Regions from separate parts of the Pantoea sp. X-Soil-OKNW-556 genome, predicted to be linked through region 1. Evidence: predicted binding sites of a transcription regulator. Region 1 holds the regulator's gene; each other region holds the start of a gene.

What was found. Region 1 encodes PurR, which represses purine synthesis genes. Its sites were predicted from a motif close to CANGCAAACGTTTGCNTG; they were not measured.
Region 2: the regulator PurR is predicted to act here: its motif matches at 1,135-1,152, upstream of gcvT (glycine cleavage system aminomethyltransferase GcvT).
Region 3: the regulator PurR is predicted to act here: its motif matches at 887-904, upstream of tusA (sulfurtransferase TusA).

What each region holds. Positions count from the first base shown of each region.
Region 1 is NZ_AP035990.1:1,920,094-1,922,361, reverse strand. It holds gene AC6I8T_RS08915 (C40 family peptidase) at 1-340, shown strand, start outside; gene cydH (cytochrome bd-I oxidase subunit CydH) at 403-492, opposite strand; gene purR (HTH-type transcriptional repressor PurR) at 778-1,803, shown strand; gene punR (DNA-binding transcriptional activator PunR) at 1,800-2,268, opposite strand, start outside.
Region 2 is NZ_AP035990.1:3,629,513-3,631,780, forward strand. It holds gene gcvT (glycine cleavage system aminomethyltransferase GcvT) at 1-1,080, opposite strand, end outside; gene ubiI (FAD-dependent 2-octaprenylphenol hydroxylase) at 1,558-2,268, opposite strand, start outside.
Region 3 is NZ_AP035990.1:330,593-332,860, reverse strand. It holds gene AC6I8T_RS01450 (zinc/cadmium/mercury/lead-transporting ATPase) at 1-557, shown strand, start outside; gene tusA (sulfurtransferase TusA) at 575-826, opposite strand; gene AC6I8T_RS01440 (7-cyano-7-deazaguanine/7-aminomethyl-7-deazaguanine transporter) at 1,020-1,685, shown strand; gene AC6I8T_RS01435 (DcrB family lipoprotein) at 1,803-2,268, shown strand, end outside.

The DNA of each region.
Region 1 (2,268 bases):
TGGCACTTCACCGCATACCGGTTTCGATTGCAGCGGTCTGGTGTGGTACGCCTACAAAGACCTGGTCAAATATAAATTCCCGCGCACCGCCAACGAAATGTATCACCTGCGGGATGCGGCACCGATTAAGCGCGATATGCTGGAGAAAGGGGATTTGGTGTTCTTCCGCATCAATAATCGCGGCACTGCCGATCATGTCGGTGTTTATCTTGGTAATGGCAAATTTATCCAGTCGCCTCGTACCGGTAAAGATATTCAAATCAGTGCATTGGGTGAGGATTACTGGCTGAAACACTACGTCGGGGCACGCCGTATGATGACCCCCAAAACTATCCGCTAAAAAACGCCCGATACCCGATAAAACAACAAGCCGGACCCTGATTTTCAGGTCCGGCTTTTTTATTAATGAAGGATCGCGGTGAAGCTGAACACGATAATCATTAGTAGCGCGCCCACAGTGGTAAACAGCGCCAGTTTCAGGTCTGTACTCATCACAACTCCTTAGTCACAATAAATGAAGGGTTATCGTAATTTTCTCACAGCCTCCGGCAAAAATCTCGTCTTATCCGCGCCAGCTTGCTAGAATCGCCGCCTTTCGTTGCGCAACAGATTTTGCGCACGCTGTGTTTGCGGCAAGTTAAAGCGTTATTGACCAGGTGTTAATGTCTTTTTCTTCGCCATTCGCCCCGAAAATCGGGGCGCAAAACCATTAGCAGACGCAAACGTTTAACAATATACTTATCAGTTAGTTGCGATAAGCCCGGGAGTACCATTTTCATGGCAACAATTAAAGATGTGGCGAAACGCGCCGGTGTCTCCACCACCACGGTTTCGCATGTCATCAACAAAACGCGTTTTGTCGCGGAAGAGACGCGTAACGCCGTATGGGAAGCGATCAAAGAGCTGCATTACTCGCCCAGCGCCGTGGCGCGCAGCCTGAAAGTCAACCACACCAAAACGCTGGGGCTGCTGGCCACCTCCAGTGAAGCCCCCTATTTTGCCGAGATTATCGAGGCGGTGGAAAATCACTGTTTCGATCGCGGCTACACGCTGATCCTGGGCAATGCGCATAACGACCTGCAAAAACAGCGCGCATATCTGTCGATGATGGCGCAGAAGCGTGTCGATGGCCTGTTGGTGATGTGTTCAGAATACCCTGACGACCTGCTGACCATGCTGGAAGAGAACCGTAATATCCCGATGGTGGTGATGGACTGGGGCGCATCGCGTGGCGATTTTACCGATACGGTGCAGGACAATGCGTTTCAGGGCGGCTATCTCGCCGGGCGTTACCTGATTGAACGCGGTCATCGTGACATTGGTGCCATCCCCGGACAAATGGAGCGCAACACCGGCGGTGGCCGCCATGCCGGTTTCATGCAGGCGCTAAATGAGGCAGGCATCACCGTGCGGCCCGAGTGGATTGTGCAGGGCGATTTTGAACCGGAATCCGGTTATCAGGCGATGCAGCAGATCCTCAATCAGAAGCAACGCCCGACTGCTGTGTTCTGCGGTGGCGATATCATGGCGATGGGCGCGATCTGTGCTGCGGATGAAATGGGTCTGCGGGTCCCGCAGGATATCTCAGTGATCGGCTATGACAACGTGCGCAACGCACGTTATTTCACGCCGGCGCTGACCACCGTTCATCAACCCAAAGCTCAGTTAGGTGAAAAAGCGTTGGAAATGCTGCTGGATCGTATCACCAGCAAACGTGAAGAACCGCAAACCATTGAAGTTCAGCCAACGCTAATTGAACGCCGTTCAGTCGCTGACGGCCCGTTCCGCGACTACCGCCGCTAGGTTTCCGTTTCGCTCAACCATTCATAGTTGAGCGTTTCGGCATCGCCGAGATAACTCAGCAACCAACCCAGAGCTGGCGAGTTCCGTTGTTCCGACCAACTGACGCAGCATGGGCTATCCGGGAACGGCGTGGGTAACGGTAACTCGGTTAATGCTCCGCTATCCAGTAATGGCCGGGCTAAATGGCCCGGCACCATCCCCACGCAAAGTCCCGCCAGCAGGCAGTCGACGCCGGTTTCCCATTCCGGCACCACCAGCCGGCGTTGATTATCCAACGTCCAGGTCATGCGCCGCGGCAACGCCCGCGAAGTGTCTTCCAGCACCAGAGAAGGCCAGGCCCGCAACGTCTCGTCATCCAACAAGGTACTTTTTGCCAACGGATGATCGGGGCTGACCACGCAGCGCCAGTTCAACGCGCCCATATCCTGAAAGGCAAAACGCCCACCGACCGGGATCGCCTGAGTG
Region 2 (2,268 bases), 1.7 Mb from region 1:
ACCGGCGCGAACAAAAATTGGTTTGGTGACCTTTACCGGCATTTCACGATTGCGGATTTCCACAATCGCCTGCTCGCCAATTCCGGCTGGCACGCGTGCCAGCGCAATGCTGTATCCCAGCGTCGGTGAGAAGGATCCACTGGTAATAATACCCTGCTGCGGCTGACCTTGTTCATCGGTGAAACGTACCGGCAGGCCGTTACGCAACACCCCTTTTTCGGTCATGATCAGACCGACCAGTTTTTCTGTTCCGGCAGCGCGCTGAGCTTCCAACGCCTCGCGGCCAATAAAATCACGGTCGGTGGGTTCCCAAACAATGGTCCAGCCCATATTCGCCGCCAGCGGTGAAACGCCCTCGTCCATCTCCTGGCCGTAGAGGTTCATCCCCGCTTCCAGACGCAACGTATCACGCGCACCCAAACCAGCCGGTTTAACCCCTGCCGCCAACAGGCGCTGCCAGAAATCCGCGGCGGCGTTAGCCGGCATGGCAATTTCGTAGCCCGCTTCACCGGTATAACCGGTGGTAGCGATAAACAGATCATCCGCCTGCACACCGAAGAACGGTTTCATGCCCGCGACGGCATCACGTTGCGCGGCACTGAACAGCGACTGCGCTTTCTGTTGCGCATGCGGTCCCTGCACCGCGATCAGTGCTAAATCGTCACGTTCAGTCAGGGTAATGCCATACGGCTGTGCGTGTTCACCAATCCATGCAAGGTCTTTCTCACGCGTGGCTGAGTTCACCACCAGACGGAAGAAGTCCTCGGTCATAAAGTAAACAATCAAATCATCAATGACGCCACCTGATGCATTTAGCATGCCGGTGTAAAGCGCTTTGCCTGGCTGGGTCAGTTTGGCGACGTCGTTCGCCAGCAGGTAACGCAGAAATTCGCGGGTGCGGGCACCGTGCAGGTCAACGATGGTCATGTGGGAAACATCAAACATGCCGGCATCAGTGCGTACCACATGATGCTCATCCATTTGCGAGCCGTAGTGGAGCGGCATCATCCAGCCGTGAAAATCCACCATACGTGCGCCGCAGGCCTGATGCTGTTCGAATAGAGGCGTTTGCTGAGTCATAACCATCCTGTAGAAACAAGTGAGCGTGACGCGCCTGCGTAGCCGATTGCGGCTGACGCAAACGTTCTCTTTGCGCTGACGTTACCACCGAACGAGGCAATTAACCATAAGCAAAACGAGGGCGAACTTGCGTTGGGCGTCAGCAAAACGCCGCACAGGATGCAGGATAATTCACTGGTTTTATGTGATTAACCACGCACAAAATACAACAAGTTAACTTTTATACAGAAAAATAATGTAATCCAGCACTCCGTATGGGCCAATGGCACCGCATAAAAAAATCTTTTGCATGAGAAAATGTAATGCGAATTACGACGTAAAATTAGAATAAATCAAACGAGGCGCAAAAAGGGTGCGAGAATGCCTCAGGATGGTGCAAAGGAGGCAATGATCGTAGCGGCGCGATTTATCGCGCGGGTTTTACCGGCATCGCGAACGGATTCGCGCGATAAATCGCGCCGCTACAGGAAGGGGAGATTAGCGCAGCCAGGCGGGGATATCATTCAGCCCCATGGCCTGCTTGAGCATCATCGGTTTGATGCCTGGCAAGGTATCGGCCAGTTTCAACCCGACATCACGCAGCAATTTCTTGGCCGGATTGCTGCCCGCAAATAATTCACGGAAGCCCTGCATACCCGCCAGCATTAACGCAGCACTGTGCTTGCGACTGCGTTCATAACGGCGCAGATAGAGATGCTGACCAATATCCTTGCCCTGACTGTGCAGGCGGCGGATTTCACCGATCAACTCCGCCGCATCCATAAAGCCGAGATTGACACCCTGGCCTGCCAATGGGTGGATGGTGTGCGCGGCATCGCCGACCAGCGCCAGTCGGTGCGCAGCAAAGTTACGTGCATAGCGCGCCATCAGCGGGAAGGTTTTACGTTCGCTCTCGACCTGGCACAGACCCAGGCGCATATCGAACGCGACGGAAAGCTGTTGATTAAACAGCGCTTCGGGCATCGCCTGCAAACGGCTGGCTTCCTGCGGCGACAACGACCAGACAATGGAGCTGAGATGCGGGTCCTGCATCGGCAAAAATGCCAGAATGCCGTCGCCGTGGAACACCTGGCGCGCCACCGCATCATGCGGCAGATCGGTGCGGATATTTGCCACCAGCGCGTGATGATCATAATCCCAGAAAGTGATAGGAATATCGGCCTTATCACGCAACCACGAGTTGGCACC
Region 3 (2,268 bases), 1.6 Mb from region 1:
ATGCCCGCCCGCTGGGTGTGCTGGCGTTGCAGGATAAGTTACGAAGCGAGGCCGCGAGCGCCGTAGCGGCGCTTCAACAACTCGGTGTCAGCAGCCTGATGCTGACCGGTGATAATCCGCGTGCTGCCGCCGCCATCGCCGCAGACCTGGAGATTGATTATCGCGCGGGTCTGTTGCCTGCTGATAAGGTTGCCGCGGTACGCGATCTGGATGCACAACAATCGCTGGCAATGATTGGCGATGGCATCAATGATGCCCCGGCGATGAAAGCCGCTACCATAGGGATTGCGATGGGCAGCGGCACCGATGTTGCACTGGAAGCAGCCGATGCGGCCCTGACGCAAAACCGGCTGGCGATTCTGCCGCGCACCGTGGCGCTGGCACGCCGTACCCGCCGCATTATCCGTCAGAATATCGCACTGGCGCTGGGGCTGAAGGCCTTGTTCCTCGTCACCACGCTACTCGGCTTTACCGGCTTGTGGCTGGCAGTGCTGGCGGATTCCGGTGCCACCGCGCTGGTGACTGCCAATGCGCTGCGGTTGCTGCGCTCACGTTAAGCTGCGCGCGGATGCCCTCAGGCGTCCGCTCCTTTCTGGATCAGGTACTGGTACGGCAGGCTTTCCGTCTGCTGTGCCAGCAACGTATGCTCCATAAAACGGCAAAAGCCGGGAATATCACGCGTGGTTGCCGGATCGTCGGCGATAATCAGCAGGGTTTCACCCGCCTGCATCTGGCGCACGGTTTTGCGCACCATCATCACCGGCTCCGGGCAGCGCAGGCCAAGGGCATCCAGGGTGTGGTCCGGCGCGGAAAAGGGATCGCTCATGATTCTCTGTCTGTTTTCAAGGGAGGGCGCTCATTCTAACGCGCTAAATCATCAGCGCAAGGCGATAACGATTGCGTTAATATTAACCATTGCATAAATCGCACAACGCGATAAGATGCCGCCGATTTTTTATTAACCACCGCAGCAAACTGCGGTACTGGGTTCCCTCACCCCAACACTAAAAAGGCTCAACATGATCGCTTTTTCTCCGCGTCAGCGCATGCATGCGCTGTTCTGGCTGTCGCTGTTTCATCTGCTGGTGATCACTTCCAGTAACTATCTGGTGCAGTTACCGGTGGCCATTTTTGGCTTCCACACCACCTGGGGTGCGTTCAGCTTTCCGTTTATTTTCCTCGCGACCGATCTCACCGTGCGTATTTTTGGCGCGCCACTGGCGCGACGCATTATTCTGGCGGTGATGGTGCCGGCGTTGTTTATCTCTTACATCGTCTCCTGCGTGTTTTATCAGGGCGAATGGCAGGGTTGGGCGTCACTGGAGCAAGTGAATCTGTTCGTGGCCCGTATCGCCAGTGCCAGCTTTATGGCCTATGCATTGGGACAGATTCTGGATGTGCATGTATTTAACCGTCTGCGTCGTCTGCCGCAGTGGTGGATTGCACCCGGCGCAGCCATGTTCCTCGGTAATATCAGCGATACGCTGGCGTTCTTCTTTATCGCCTTCTACAAAAGTCCGGACCCGTTTATGGCTCAGCACTGGGTGGAAATCGCGCTGGTGGATTACAGCTTCAAAGTAATGATCTGCATGCTTTTCTTCCTGCCAGCCTATGGCGTACTGCTGAACGCAACCCTGAAGCGTCTGGCTGAGCGTTCGGCCCAGCGTCAGCTCAATTTCGGTTAATTCTACGTAGTACCCTCGCCGCACCCACGCTAAGATTTCCTGACAAACCGGCGGTTGCTTTTGACTGCCGATTCCGATTTGATAATCGCGGACTGGAATCTTGTTATAGGGAAAAGAATGCGTAACTTAGTGAAATATGCGGGCATTGGCCTGCTGGTGCTTGGCCTCGCGGCCTGTGACCAGAAAAAAGATGACGCGGCAGCGGCGGACAACGGTGCCACTGCCAGCCAGTCAACCCAGACGGTGAGTCTGCTGGATGGCAAACTGAGCTTTACCCTGCCTGCGGGGATGTCGGATAAGAGCGGCAAATTGGGTACAGAATCCGCCAACATGCATGTCTACGCCGATCAAACCGGCGCGCGCGCGATTATCGTGATAGCCGGTGACCCAACCAATGAAGCGCTGGATTCTCTCTCCCAGCGTCTGGAACAGCAGCAACGCAACCGCGATCCGCAGTTGCAGGTGGTATCGAACAAAGCGGTAACGCTGAGCGATCAACCGGCCCAGCAGCTGGATACGGTGATTTCTGCCAACCACCAGACCTCCTGGTCTTCGGTGATTCTGGCGAAGGTCGATGGCAAAC